DNA from 3 places in the Oceanobacillus sp. CF4.6 genome. Region 2 is predicted to be linked to each of the others. Evidence: riboswitches for the same ligand, from Rfam matches in the RefSeq annotation. Region 2 holds a riboswitch; each other region holds the start of a gene.
The links. Region 2 has a riboswitch for lysine ahead of ACHABU_RS03910 (Na+/H+ antiporter NhaC family protein). Riboswitches for the same ligand answer to the same signal wherever they lie in the genome.

Region 1 (5,019 bases), on a different contig from region 2:
TTGGATATGCTCCCATTTCAGTGAATAACCTAAATGCTTCATGCATCGTTAATTTTTGATCAGGATACCAACCATTATGTGTTTGCCCTGGTGACCTTCTTGTCACAGCAGCATGAATTCCCATTAATGGATCGACTGGTTCGACAGGTGAATCTGATCCTCCTGCACATATTACTCCGGCCTCCTGCAGCGTTTTCCAAGCATAGGAAAGCTTCATTCGTTTTTCCCCAAGCCTCTCCTCAACCCATGGGTAATCACTCGCTAAAAATCGTGGTTGAATATCTGCAATTCTGCTTGGTTGTGCAAGACGCTCAATTAAATCTTCACGCAGCACCTGTACGTGAATCAGCCGGTCCCGGTGCGTTACGGTAGGAAACTGATCCATTATATCCAATACATTTTCCAGTGCTTGGTCGCCTATTGTATGAACAGCTATCGGCATAGATAATTCACGTGCACGTTTGATGATGTCATATATTGCATGCTGATCAAACATAGCTTTACCATAGTTTCCTGGGTCATCATTGTAAGGCTCTGATAATAAAGCAGTTCTTCTTCCAAATGCACCATCTGCAAATAGTTTTACTGCACCAATTTGTAGTGTTTCATTTCCGTAGCCCGCATACATTCCTAGGTCTCTTAAGTCATCGAGAAATTCATGATTGATTAAAAGATTGGAACGTAATCCAAGATGCTCCTGGTTCAGTAATTCGTCATAAATCTGATACGTTTGACGTAAACCGCCTAAGTAAAGGGGATCGTTTGAATGAACACTTGTTAGACCTTTTTCCATAGCGAAGTTGATTGCTTTCCTCATTGCATTTTTCAACGTTTCATACGATTTTTCAGGAATATGCTGCGTTATTAGATCGGAAGCAGATTCCAATAGTAATCCTGTTGGCTTATTTGTCGATTCATCCAATACGATCTTTCCACCTACGGGTACTGTCATGGTAGGATGGTAATTACATATTTCCAATGCTTTGCGATTAACTATAGCGGCATGTTCACAGATTCGCGTTAAATATAATGGGTTGTGTGGAGCTACATGATCAAGTTCATGAATTAAAGGAATTCCTCCATCGGTAAAGAGGTTTTCATCCCATCCTCCACCAAGTAGCCATTCACCTGGTTGAAGTGTTTTTGCCTGATTTTGGATGTGATTCAGTGCTTCGTGTTTCGTCGTAATTCCTGTTAAATCCAAATCGATAAATTTCGTGGCAATCATGGACATATGAAGGTGACTGTCTACCAATCCAGGTGTCACCGTATTCCCTTCCAGATTAATAACTTCAATATCGGAGTTTCCCCATTGGATGAGCATATCCTTGGTTGCTCCCATATCTATAAAACGGCCATTTTCTACGACAACTGATTGCACAGTTGGCCTTACTGGATTAAAAGTATAAAATTGTCCATTGGTAAAGATTTTTTTCATGATGTAACTATCTCCTCGGTAAATAATTTAGGGAAATAAACAATGGGATAGTTAAAGGGAATGATCTGGTTATGAAATAGGAGTGTTACTGTCTCATATATGTAGTAGTTAATTAGATTTACATAGCGTTTTTCTACGTAAATATTTGGAGAAAACATAATGAATGGAGGGAAGGTGTTTTATGTACACAAGGTATAAACACCTTTTTAAGTGCACAAAAAAACAACGATAGAAAATAACCTACCATTGTTTATACAATATACGTTATCCTCCATTTCGATCAGTAGTTCTCCATGCACAATTACATTGCATGACAGTAAGTTTCCTATTCAAAAACATACCAGCTATAATAAGCTTGACCCTTACTACGCTTCGGCAAATAATCCTTTCATCAATCATCATAGATGTCATCCTCCGACTGGTTACTCATATTAAATGCGCCTCTACCTCACCGATCTGATAAGGTTTGTTTATTCAATTTAGAGTAATGTTATCAAATTTCTGATTAACTTACAAGCGTTGATTTTGAAAATAATGCTGCGTTGCGGAGTGTATTCGACAAAATTCGGGGAGTGACAGGCACCTTTATCTTTTGAAGAGTCTGATAAAGAAACCCTGTTTTTGTTGTACTTCCGCTTCAGCTTCTTTTGCCGCTGCAATTTGTTTTTGTGTTTCGAGTCGATCATTTATAGTCTGCATTAACATCTTGTCACGTTCCTTCAGTCTTAATTCTATATAATCCTGCTGCTGATTCAGTCGCTGTACCAATTCCTTAATCAATTCATTTTGCATATGCAGTTCTTTATTGTAGTTTTCCAATAATTCATTTTGATGATGAACCATGTCTTTTAATTCCGTTAGATCGTTGTTATAACGTTCTGTGACGTTATCTATAACAGTTAATTCCTGTGATACATCATCACCTTTAACCCATAAACATACAGCTTCTGCACACTCTTTAAGACTCATATCGCCGCTATTTTTAAACGTTACAAGTTTCTGCAGTGCAATAACGTCATTCTCATTGTACCATCGTTGATTTTGATTATTCCTATTAAATTTATAACCTGCATTTTCTAATAGAATACTATACTTCCTTAGTGTTGATTCCTTTACCCCTAATAAGTTAGCTATATCTGCAGGGTTATATATTTTCATCCATTCTTTCCCCCTTTTTGTTAATTATAGCGTTATAACATAATTATACCAGAGTAATATTTAAAATTGTATGAAAATTTAATTAACAAATTTGAATTTTACTAGAAAAATGGTAGAAAAGGATAAATTTACGAAGTATATGTAACCTTTAATCTACCATATATTACCTGGAATGTTAGGTGTTTATTACAAGTTTTCAATCGTATTTACATATTTATTCCGTACCTTTATTCTAAAATAGAACGTACTTTAAAAATCTTAGATGGAGTAGTTATAATGAAAAAAATCGTTCTATTAATCACGGTTATACTAGCAGTTAATATGATAAACGCTTTGAAAGTCCATGGTGAATCGCCAGGATCTCCGACAATACATAGTGAGGCTGCTATTCTGCTAGAGGCAAATTCGGGTCAAATACTTTTTGAAAAAAATGCAAATGAACGTATGTATCCAGCAAGTGTAACTAAAATCGCTACAGCCATTTTTGCAATTGAGAACGGAGACCTGGAAGATATTGTAACGGTTAGTAGCAATGCCAGTGCCCGAAATGTGGAAGGGACTACTGTCTTTTTGGAAGAAGGAGAGCAAGTTACATTAAAGAAGTTGATTCAGGGATTAGTAATTAATTCCGGCAATGATGCAGGAATTGCGATTGCCGAACATTTGAGTGGAAGTGTGGAACAGTTTTCTGATGATCTAAATGTATACTTAACAAATGTAATTGGTACGGAACAAACTAATTTTGAGAATCCACATGGGTTATTTGACGAAGAACATGTTACTACAGCTGAAGATATGGCAAAAATAACCCAACATGCAATGAAAAACGATGCATTTATGAAAATTTTTGGTACAAAGGAAATGGAATGGGATGGTAAAACCTGGGATACTACTCTCCGAACACATCATAAATTAGTGAAAGATGAAATTCCCTATGATGGTATAACTGGTGGGAAAAATGGATTTGTATCTCTTTCGGGCTACACACTTGTTACAACAGCAGAAAACGATGATTTAAATTTAGTTGCTGTAACATTAAAGAGCAGTTACAATGAGGAAGCTTATAAAGATACAATCGAACTATTAGATTACGGTTTTGAAAATTTCAGCACATCGAGTATCGAAAAGGGATCTGTTTTTACTGTTGATGAACAGGAGTACGTAGCACCTAAGAGATTGTCCTATACGCATTCGCCGGATGACAAGTTTCGTGAAACAGTTGATGAGAGTGGAACATTAAAGATTGTAGGTCAGAATGATACAATAGCATCTTTTCAACTAGAAGAAATAAATAAGGAAAGTGTAGAGGTTGAAACTCAATTAGCCTCCGATCAAACAAAGACAAGCCTACTTGATAAGTTATTCTCTGTTCTACCATACATATTAATTCTTTTTGGTGTCGGCTTGATTGTGGTTTTCTTCAACAGGATTCGAAAAAAATCCAGAAAAAAATATGTAGTTAGAAATAATAAAAGATATTATTTCTAACTACTAAATAGTACAAGGAATAACACAATTCAATATTGCCATACACAGGTTAACCTTCTTGATACATATACTATCAGGAAGGTTTTTTCGTGGAAAGATTATGTTTTAACTTCATTGACATTGTTTGAATATTTGTTATATACTTAATTCAACAAAGTTGAATTATAATAAACATAATTGAATACACTAGATATATAGCAAAAATCTAGCGTATATGAAGCAGATATTGCTAAAGTGCAACGTTAAGAAATTATTATGTAAACGGATTCATTCCTTGCAATAGAAAAAACTGCAACACTGGTAAGAATATTTTCTAAATTGAACGGAGGGTTTAAAGTGGCGCGATTACCTGAGTATGTTCAAATTAAAGAAGTTGGAGCCCGTGACGGATTACAAAATGAAAAAAAGTGGATTTCCTCAGCTGATAAAGTTGCTTGGATTAATATGCTTTCAGAGTCTGGTTTAAGTGAAATTGAATATACATCCTTTGTCAATCCGAAAATGATTCCGGCCTTATCGGATGCCAGAGAAGTAGGGAAAAAAATAAGACGTAATCCGAAAGTACTTTATTCAGCGCTTGTTCCAAATATGAAAGGGCTGGAATATGCGTTGGAAGCAGGTATTGATGGTGCATCGGTTTTTATGTCGGCCAGTGAAATGCATAACCAAAAAAACATAAATAAAACAATAAATGAAACGTTTCCTGTTCTCGATGAAGTAGTTAAAGAAGCAAAAAATACCAGGAAAAGAGTAACGGGTTATATTTCAACGGTGTTTGATTGTCCATATGAAGGAAGGATTTCGCCGGAACAAGTTCTTCGCGTATGTGAAAAATTGCTTGAATCAGGAGTGGATGACCTTTCGCTAGGAGATACAATTGGGACTGCTGTACCTACACAAGTAGAACAATTGCTGGAAGTATTAATGAAACACTA
Region 2 (5,019 bases):
TTTAAATAAAAAGGGAAAGGATCTTGGTAATGTGGTCGAGCAGATTCTTAAAGAAATCCAAAACAGTGAAAAATCGCTTACACTGCTTGCTGATATTTTTGTTTCTGATAATTATGTCTTTCAGCATTCACTTAATGTAGCGATTTACTCTCTTGCAATAGGGGTTCAAATGGACTATTCAAAAAGTACGCTGTTGGAAATAGGTGTTGGTGCAATGCTACATGATGTCGGCAAGATCTTCATTGATCCTGAGATTTTACATAAACCGGATCGGCTGACAGACCAGGAATTTGAAATTATTAAAAGTCATACACAAATAGGCTATGACTATTTGCGAAAGCATTCGGGGATTTCCTCTGTAGTTGCCCATTGTGCCTATCAGCATCATGAGCGGCTGGATGGCTCAGGATATCCACGAGGCATTGAAGATAGAGATATGCTTCCATATGCAAAATTGATTGGTATCGCAGACGTTTTTGATGCTGTGACAAGTAATCGCGTTTATCGTGATGCAATGCTTCCACATGAAGGATTGGAGCTCCTTTATGCTGGTGCGATGCGTCTTTTTGATAAAGAGATGGTCGAAGCATTTAAGAAGAGCATTGCTGTCTATCCGGAAGGCTTGACAGTGGAGTTGAGTGATGGAAGGCAAGGTGTCGTTATCAGGCAAAACGAACAACTTTGTGACAGGCCCATAATTCGAATTATTCAGGAGAACGGCACAGAAGTTAAAGAAGTTTATGAAGTTAATTTGGGAAGTGTCGTGAATGTAACGATTACTTCTGTATTGACGAAGGATTAATCCGTATTTTTCTCCGTGCTTTTACTTATTCTAACCCCCTTAAAACAAGCATAAATTGTTTTGAGGGGGTTTTTTGGTTGAGACATAAGAAGCGTTATCGAAAGAAAAACTTTGCATCGCCTCCAAATAATTTTATTATGATGATTACGTTCATTATATTTGTATGCAGTGTTGGTCTTAGTATATGGATCATTGATAAGCGGGTTGAACCGGTCTTAATGGAAATTGCAGAAGTAAAAACGGATGAATTTGCAACGCGTGCGATTAATTCAGCAGTAAGATTTGCTGAAGAATACAGCTTTGATGAGGTATTGAATATTACCTATGATAATGAAGGCCATGTCGCAACATACAATTGGAATCCCTCTGTAGTCAGTGAAATAAATCGGGTGGCAACAGACCGCGTCGAAGAATTCTTTTTAAATGTAAACAGGGGTGATCCAATTACGTATGATTATTCCCTTCATGATCCCTATGAATATGAAGAAGGGGCAGAGGGCCGTGTAGAACAAGATCCGACATTGGTGGAAGTTCCACTAGGTCAGGTTACAGGAAATACAGTCCTGGCAAATTTAGGTCCTAAAATACCAATAAATCTCGGGTTAGTTGGAAGTGTAAGGACGAATATTATACGTGAAGAAGAGGAGTTTGGAATTAATGGTTCATGGGTTTCCCTTTATGTAGATGTCGAGGCTGATGTTCAAATAATTATTCCATTCACTACAGATGTGAAGACAGTCAATACCGAAATTTACATTGATGGTGGGGCAATTATGGGGAAAGTACCCGACTTCTATGGTGGTGATGGAGGTGGACCATCTATCTCTGTGCCAAAAGACGACTTGCAGAATGACTGAAAATCTTGTATAGTAAAATCATAATTGAATAAAAACCTTATCAGATCGGTGAGGTAGAGGCGCAAATAATATGAGTAATCAACCGGAGGAAGACAACAGTGATGGTTGGTAAAAGGATTATTTGCCGAAGTGTAATAAGGGTCAAACTTATTATTGCTGGTACATCTTTGAATAAAGGATGCACTGTCATGTAACGTATACGAATGTGCATGGAGAACTACTGATCGAAATGGAGGATAACGTATATTGTAAAACAATGATGGGTTATTTTCTGTCGTTGTTTTTTTGTGAGCAAAATTAATGATGTATGCTCGTACACCAAGCGTTTCGCAATCAATATGTCCAACTCCCACACATTCGATATTAACTAATGGAGGTAACATCATGGAAGGAACAATTTTATCACTTATTCCAGCACTGCTTATGTTGGTACTTGTCGTACTAACGAGGAAGGTATTGCTATCTTTAGGTGCAGGAATTATCGTTGGAGCTTTATTAATTCATGATTTTAATATTTTAGATTCCGTATCTGAAGTCTGGATGGTTTTTTATAATATCTTTGTTTCAGAAGGATCTTTAAATACAGGAAATCTGCTATTATTAGGATTTTTATTATTATTAGGTATGATGACTGCATTTCTCCAAGCATCAGGTGGCAGCAGGGCGTTTGGGGAATGGATGATGAAACGCGTCAAAACCCGTACTGGTGCGCAAGTAATGACCAGTGTTTTAGGCTTAATTATATTTATCGATGATTACTTTAATAGCTTGGCTGTTGGACAAGTTGCAAGACCATTAACAGATCGACATAAAATTTCTCGTGCAAAACTAGCTTATTTTATCGATTCTACCTCTGCACCCATCACAGTTATTTCGCCAATTTCAAGCTGGGGTGCATATATAATAGGTATACTAGGTGGATTGTTTGCTGCTAATGGCATAACGGATATTCAACCATTAACAGCATTTATCCAAATGATCCCACTTAATTTATATGCACTTTCTGCAGTATTGCTTGTATTCATGGTTGCCTATTTGAATATGGATATTGGTCCAATGCATAAACATGAAGAACGTGCCATTAAAACAGGAGCAGTATTGGATCCGGAACAGGATAAGGTACCTGGAGATTTAAGTAATACATTTTATCCGCATAAATCTGGTAAAATATACCATCTATTACTGCCGATTATTATATTAGTCGTTGGTACAGTCCTATCCATGGTTGTTACTGGTGCCAATGCAAGTGATAATGTAACGATATTAACCATCTTTGCTAATACAAATGTTAATTTATCACTGTTTATAGGTGGGGTTGCTGCTGTTGTAACATCATTCGCATTTCATGTTGGCTTAAGCATACCAAAGGCGAATGTAGGGAAAATCTTTTTTGAAGGTATTAAAACCATGCTTCCAGCCATTTATATTCTTGTTCTTGCCTGGATGATTGGTTCGATTATTGGAACACTTGAAACCGGTACGTATTTAGCAGAAATAGTGAGTGAAGCGTCCATCAGTTCATCAATGTTACCAGTTTTGTTCTTTATCATTGCTGGATTAATGGCTGTTTCAACTGGAACATCATGGGGAACATTCGGTATCATGTTACCAATCGCTGCTGAAGTTGCAGCCGTCTCTGACATGGAGATGCTTCTACCATCTTTAGCTGCTGTACTTGCCGGTGCCGTTTTCGGTGATCACTGTACACCAATTTCAGATACTACGATCCTGTCTTCCACAGGAGCTGGTGCTAACCATATAGACCACGTGTTGACGCAATTACCATATGCACTCATTGCTGCTGGAGTAGCCATTGTAGGTTACTTGTTGGTAGGTCTAACGAATATGGTATTTATTCCACTATTCATTTCACTAGCTCTCGTGTTGCTAATTGGATTCATCATTCATTCAATCAAAAGTAAATAATAACGAATAAAAAATCTTTCATCCTATTTGGTGGAAGATTTTTTGTTAGAAATGATGGTAATAGAAAGAAGATTTAAAAATTACTTTGACATAGGTGAAAAGTACCGATATAATACAAGCATAAATGTTTAGAAAATAATAAACATTTTAAACATTCATTTTCGCCATGATGCATAGCATAGTATTGCTAGTAGAATGGAAAAAGGGGGAGGTTTATACATGGAAACACGTTCACAGTGGGGGACAAGAGCGGGGTTTATATTGGCAGCTGTTGGATCAGCGGTTGGTCTAGGAAATATTTGGCGTTTTCCAGCGGTTGCTTATGAAAATGGTGGTGGAGCTTTTTTTATTCCTTATTTATTTGCACTGCTTACTGCTGGGATACCGATACTTATTATGGAATTTACCATTGGACATAAGTATCGAGGTTCAGCTCCTTTATCATTCAAAAGAATGAATAAGAAAACAGAATGGCTCGGATGGTGGGGCGTACTAATCGCATTTGTTATATCTACGTACTACTCTGTTATCATTGCCTGGGCAATATCGTATTCCGTTTTCTCCTTTAATTTGGGATGGGGAGCAGATACAGAAGGATTCTTGTTTGGAGATTATTTGAAACTAACTGTTGATCCGGGTCAAACGGGGAGCCTTGTGCCTGGTGTACTTATTCCGTTAATTATTGTTTGGGTAGTGGTTTTGGGGATCTTGTTTAAAGGTGTTAAAAAGGGTATTGAAGTTGCTAACAGAATTTTTATCCCAGTTTTAGTTATTATTTTTCTTATCATTGTTGTTTATGCTTTAACATTACCTGGTGCAATAACAGGACTAGATGCATTTTTTGCTCCTGATTTCAATAGGATAGCAGATCCTGATGTCTGGGTTGCAGCTTATGGACAGATATTCTTTAGTTTATCCATTGCATTTGCAATAATGATTACTTACTCTAGCTATTTGCCAAAAAAATCGGATATTACTAACAATGCTTTTATTGTAGGGTTAGGTAATTCCAGTTTTGAATTGCTTGCTGGTATTGGTGTATTCGCTATTTTAGGTTTTATGGCAACAGCAGCTGGTGTTGGGGTTGATGAAGTAGTTGCAGGAGGGGTAGGATTAGCTTTTGTAGTTTTCCCTGCAATTATTAATGAATTCCCATTCTTAAATGAATTTTTTGGCTTTTTATTCTTTGCTTCTTTAGTTCTAGCTGGGTTAAGCTCATTACTTTCAATTACGGAGACATATGTCGCTGGTTTAGTAGACAAATTTAACATTTCCAGATCCAAAGCGGTACTTTTCGGCGGCGGTTTAGCTGCGGTTATATCCTTGCTTTATGCTACACAAGGTGGATTGTACTTCCTAGATGCTGCAGATTACTTCATAAATCAATTTGGAGTAGCATTGGTTGGTTTAATAGAAGTTGTAATGATTGTTTGG
Region 3 (5,019 bases), on a different contig from region 2:
TTGAAGTCAATTGCATTTGTAATGGAATTAGCCGCCTGTTCAATTTTACCTCGCTCTATGTATAGTGAAAACAGCTGTAGAAGTAATTCCGATTTTAAAACATCCGAATCGGTTTGGACAGCTTTATAATATTCCTCAGCAATTGCAAGCAAATCCAGTTCATAATGAGCATCCGCTATATTTTTCTGAGCCCATGGCTTTAAGTCATCTGAAATATTCTCCCATTTAAAAATAGCTGATTCAAAATCTTTGTTTAAAAAATATACCTCTCCTTGAGAGAAGCGAATAGACGATAAATCCGTTACTTCTTTCTTTTGTTCAGTCATATACATCTCACCCAAAACCTGAATAGGGTGTATACTTTCATTGCCTTCTATAAATGTTTTATAATAGGTTTTATTGATTAGTTGCTTCTCAAATGTCATCATGAACCTCCGCAGTCTTTTTAATTAATATATTCACTAAATCGATAAGTATATCTCCATATGTATTTATAATGTTTATACCACTCTATAATAAATTCGTAACATCTAAGGTATTTATGACTTTTCACCCGAATAATAATCCATTTTAAAAAGATAACGGTCAATCCAGATCCTAACTGAATCACCGTTATCTTTATTATTTCATAAATAGCAGGATAAAACTATATTAAGTCCCTAGGATCATTTTTGGAAAAAACAGTGCCTATGCTCTATTGCTCATTCAATGCTACTGCTTCCTGAATAAGTAGGGTAAAGAATTCCGTTTTATAATCATCACTATTTTTTATTTGAATATGTCTCATTGTTTTCCCTTTACCTTGTAAACATTTAAACGCATCTATTTCTTGAAGTTCATTACCTTTATGAAAACCAAGGTTCACATGCTTTTTGGCAGCTTGGAGATAACAAACCAACCCGCCATATGAATAGTTCGGCATGGACCATTTTAGCTCTTCTACAAGCTTCGGTGAAGAATCAAGGATTAGCTTCCTTAAATCTGCTGTAATCGCTTGAATATCCTCTGGTAAATCTTCAATAAACTGATCAACCGCTTCTGTTCTCCTTTTACACTCCATGAAGTATCTCCTTTTAAATCGTCATTGTTAATTTTATCGTTCTAGTATTTAAAACCACTTTTTCTTTTTAAACCAGAGGATCATTGACACGCTAATTATTGCCATTAATCCAAGGGAAATAAAATAACCATACTCCCATGCTAATTCAGGCATATTCTCAAAGTTCATTCCATATATACCAGCTATAAATGTTAAAGGTGCGAAGATCGAAGTAATAATTGTAAGTACTTTCATGACATTGTTTGTTTGATGTGAATTTAAAGACAGATAGCTGTCACGAATGTCAGCTGTTACTTCTCGATTAGACATCACCATTTCCGATAATTTTAAAAGGTGGTCATAAATATCGGAAAAATACTCTTTTCTTTCTTTAACCCCCTCTAAGTGTTGAGAATTCAGCATGCGATAAAGTAAATCACGCATAGGATTAAATGTATGTCTTAAGTTCAGTAGCGTGTGTCTGATATCAAAAAGCTCATTCATTAAAAGATCCATTGATTTATTTTGAGTATTGTCTTCTATTTTGTCTAATTCATCTTCTATTTTATAAATAAGCGGAAAATAATTATCAACAATCTTGTCCATGATTCTATATAGCACATAATAAGGTGCCCACTGAGAACTATTTTTCTCTGTTAAAAAAAGGTCTCACACATCTTCAACTTCTTTTGTCTGTTCTTGATGATATGAAACGATATAGTTATCTCCTATAAAAAAATTCAGCTCATCTTTTGAAACATCCTTGCTTCCTTCTCTTACCGTTTGCGTCACATAAAATGTGTAATCATCGTAATAGTCCAATTTTGGTCGTTGTAGTCTGTATACACAGTCTTCAATTGCAAGCGGATGAAAATGAAAAGTCTGTTCTAAATGATTGATTTCCACTTCAGTTGGACTGTTAAAATCAATCCAACACATTTTATACTCAGATAAATTTAGTTCATTTATGGAAACATTCCTTTTCAACTGCTGGTCATTAGTGATGCCACTTATTCGTATCATGTTGCTACTCCTTTATTCTTAAAGCCAGGATTAAAATATTCTTACAAGTTAGTTTAACATATCCTAATGAGAAAAAGGGAATAAGCATATGCGCTTATTCCCCTAAGTAATCAATATCCTGCTACTCTTTTTTCCTCGTAGATAGCAATGACTTTTGATAAAGATTCACGTTCCAAATCATTTAACGGTATGAGTGGCAAGCGTACACTTCCAACCGGCACACCGATTCGATTTAATGCTTCTTTTACTGGCGTTGGGCTCGGTGCTGCAAACATTGCATTCATCACAGGCAATATACGACGATGGATGGCGCCTGCTTCGGCGACTTCTCCTCTATTGAAATGCTCCATCATCTCCTGCATTTCGTTCCCGATGATATGGGAAGAAACAGATACGATCCCTGTACCACCGATAGCCAGCGTAGGCAGTGTTAGACTGTCTTCCCCACTGTACACACTAAAGTCTTCAGCCGTATTACTGATCAGTTCGGCTGTACGATCTAGGACTCCACTTGCTTCTTTTACAGAGACAATGTTTTTAATTTGAGATAATCGTATAATCGTATCCAAATCTAAGGAAGCAACACTTCTTCCTGGTATATTGTACAGCATGACAGGTAATGTTGTGCTTTCTGCGATTGTGCGGAAGTGCTGATACATACCTTCCTGTGACGGTTTATTGTAGTACGGAGTAACAAGCATAATTGCATCCACACCTGTTTTCTCCGCTTCTATTGTTAGTTCAATAGAGGCTTTTGTGTTATTTGATCCGGTGCCTGCAATGACTGGAACTCTCCCATCCACTACATCCACAACAAATGTAAATAATTTCAATTTCTCATCATGCGTTAATGTTGGCGATTCACCTGTTGTTCCCGCAACCACTAACCCATCTGAGCCATTTGCAATCAAGTAATTAACCAATCCTCTAGTAGCTTCGAAATCTACTTCTCCATATGGATCAAATGGAGTTACCATTGCTGTTAATACGTTACCGAAATTCATAACTGTTCACACCTTTTCTTTAATTTTTTGGATAGGTGTGGAGGACAAAAATAAAAAGCACCAACGAGAGCCCGCTGCTGCTTAGAACTTGGATTAGTTCTACGCTTGATAGCCCTCCATATAGTTCCCTATATGACAGTTCTGCATCTATTAAATAACAGAACCAACTTCAGGATGATGAGTTTCCTTCCGCTTCGGCAAATTCCCCTTTCCTTATGTATCCCCGGACCTCATTCTCCTAAACATAAGTACTAATGGTTTCTGCACCTCTATCCTTACTTTAAAAAGATCTAAAATAAGAAAGTATTTGATTGTTATTTGTATTATAACAAAAGTATCTAAGAATAAACAAGCTTTATCCATTTTTTTCTATAAAATTTTAATGCAGTTCCTTCGTATTTTCCAATATTCAAGTGGTATAATAAAAATTGATTCTTAAATAACACCTATCTGGAGGTAACATGCTTACATTTGAAAAAAAACTAGCAATTATTGAAGACTTTACAGAATTAGAGCGTCATGATGTATCACTAGGCCGTGTCAATTTTCATTTTGAAGAAAGTGTGATGGAAAAGAAGATTGTCGTCTATCATCTTCACCCAAACGGGAATGGATTTGTATATGCTGAACAAATAGATGAAAACTATGCGGTTGATTCTAAAGGAATGGTAAATATCCGTGACTTTACACCGGATGAACTGCGTAACATTATCAAACAATCCATTAAATCCCTCTCAGAATCAGAACCTTTTGAAGAGAGCTGGATTAATAACGAACTACAAATCCTTAAACTAATTCATGATTTTGACTTATGGAATATCTATGCAGGAGACTTATTGGATGGTACATACGCAACCTACAATGCCGCTGCTGATTATCTTCAGCAAGAAGGCTTCAGAAGGCTCGATGATGAAGATTTAGAATAGTAATCGAAAATGAACCTACTTTTTATAGAGGTTCATTTTTTATTCTCTTTTATGGAGTGAAAAGGAACCAGTCTTAAATGTGAGATTCCTTTGAACTCTTTACTAAAGCGATTTTACCCTTATTACGATCAAGAATTTTCTCCAGTATTTCTTCTACATACATCGAGAAAGCAGGATGTGTACGTTGTCTTGGCCTAGGCAAACGAATAGTCTGATCCAAGCTTATTTCTCCATTTTCAATTAATATGACTCGATCAGCGATAGCAACTGCCTCTTCCACATCATGTGTAACGAGAATCGATGTAAACTTCTTTTGTTTCCAAAGCGACTCAATGAGATCCTGCATCTCAATTCGAGTAAGTGCATCAAGTGCTCCGAGTGGTTCATCCAGTAGTAATAGTGAAGGATTATGAACTAAAGCCCTGGCTAAAGCGACACGTTGCTTCTGACCACCGGATAGTTTCGACGGCCAGTCGTTCATACGATCTTCCAATCCAACCTGATGTAAAGCTTCCATCGCTCTTACTTTGAAATCGCTTGGAAGACCGATACATACATTATCAATCACCCGCTTCCAGGGCAGAAGCCTCCCATCCTGAAACATTATGCGTGCATATTCATTTAAATGGTTCAATGGTTCATCATTTATATAGATGGAACCCTTATTGAATTTTTCCAATCCTGCAATTAATCGAAGTAAGGTGCTCTTCCCACAACCACTCTTCCCAACGATCGCTATAAACTCTCCTTTTTCTATACGAAGGTCCAATCCTTTCAGTACGGCCCGTTCTCCATACGATTGCTGTAAATTAGTAATCTTAATATACTTTTCTTTTGTAGATGGTTCCAATTTTGGTTACCTCCTTCGTAGATTAGGTGTTCCAGCGAAGTAACTTTCCTTCCAAATACCTTGCTATAACATCGGATAACTTTCCAAATAACGCATAAAGCAAGATACTTAAAACAATTACATCCATTTGCATAAATTCCCTAGCATTCATTGCCATGTATCCAATACCGCTATGGG

Region 1: linked by a shared signal. The riboswitch ahead of ACHABU_RS10060 (amidohydrolase) and the one ahead of ACHABU_RS03910 (Na+/H+ antiporter NhaC family protein) in region 2 are both predicted to bind lysine.
Region 3: linked by a shared signal. The riboswitch ahead of dapA (4-hydroxy-tetrahydrodipicolinate synthase) and the one ahead of ACHABU_RS03910 (Na+/H+ antiporter NhaC family protein) in region 2 are both predicted to bind lysine.

Annotation. Positions count from the first base shown of each region.
Region 1 covers NZ_JBIMEX010000005.1:131,768-136,786, reverse strand. Annotated here, with positions in the region: gene ACHABU_RS10060 (amidohydrolase) at 1-1,438, opposite strand, end outside; lysine riboswitch at 1,715-1,892, opposite strand; gene ACHABU_RS10055 (hypothetical protein) at 2,024-2,596, opposite strand; gene ACHABU_RS10050 (D-alanyl-D-alanine carboxypeptidase family protein) at 2,873-4,084, shown strand; gene ACHABU_RS10045 (hydroxymethylglutaryl-CoA lyase) at 4,421-5,019, shown strand, end outside.
Region 2 covers NZ_JBIMEX010000002.1:57,828-62,846, reverse strand. Annotated here, with positions in the region: gene ACHABU_RS03920 (HD-GYP domain-containing protein) at 1-802, shown strand, start outside; gene yunB (sporulation protein YunB) at 880-1,659, shown strand; lysine riboswitch at 1,706-1,887, shown strand; gene ACHABU_RS03910 (Na+/H+ antiporter NhaC family protein) at 2,044-3,585, shown strand; gene ACHABU_RS03905 (sodium-dependent transporter) at 3,805-5,019, shown strand, end outside.
Region 3 covers NZ_JBIMEX010000001.1:4,790-9,808, reverse strand. Annotated here, with positions in the region: gene ACHABU_RS00060 (GTP-binding protein) at 1-425, opposite strand, end outside; gene ACHABU_RS00055 (DUF1801 domain-containing protein) at 695-1,060, opposite strand; partial or broken gene corA (magnesium/cobalt transporter CorA) at 1,109-2,062, opposite strand; gene dapA (4-hydroxy-tetrahydrodipicolinate synthase) at 2,173-3,066, opposite strand; lysine riboswitch at 3,168-3,346, opposite strand; gene ACHABU_RS00040 (hypothetical protein) at 3,528-3,992, shown strand; gene ACHABU_RS00035 (ATP-binding cassette domain-containing protein) at 4,066-4,842, opposite strand; gene ACHABU_RS00030 (ABC transporter permease subunit) at 4,865-5,019, opposite strand, start outside.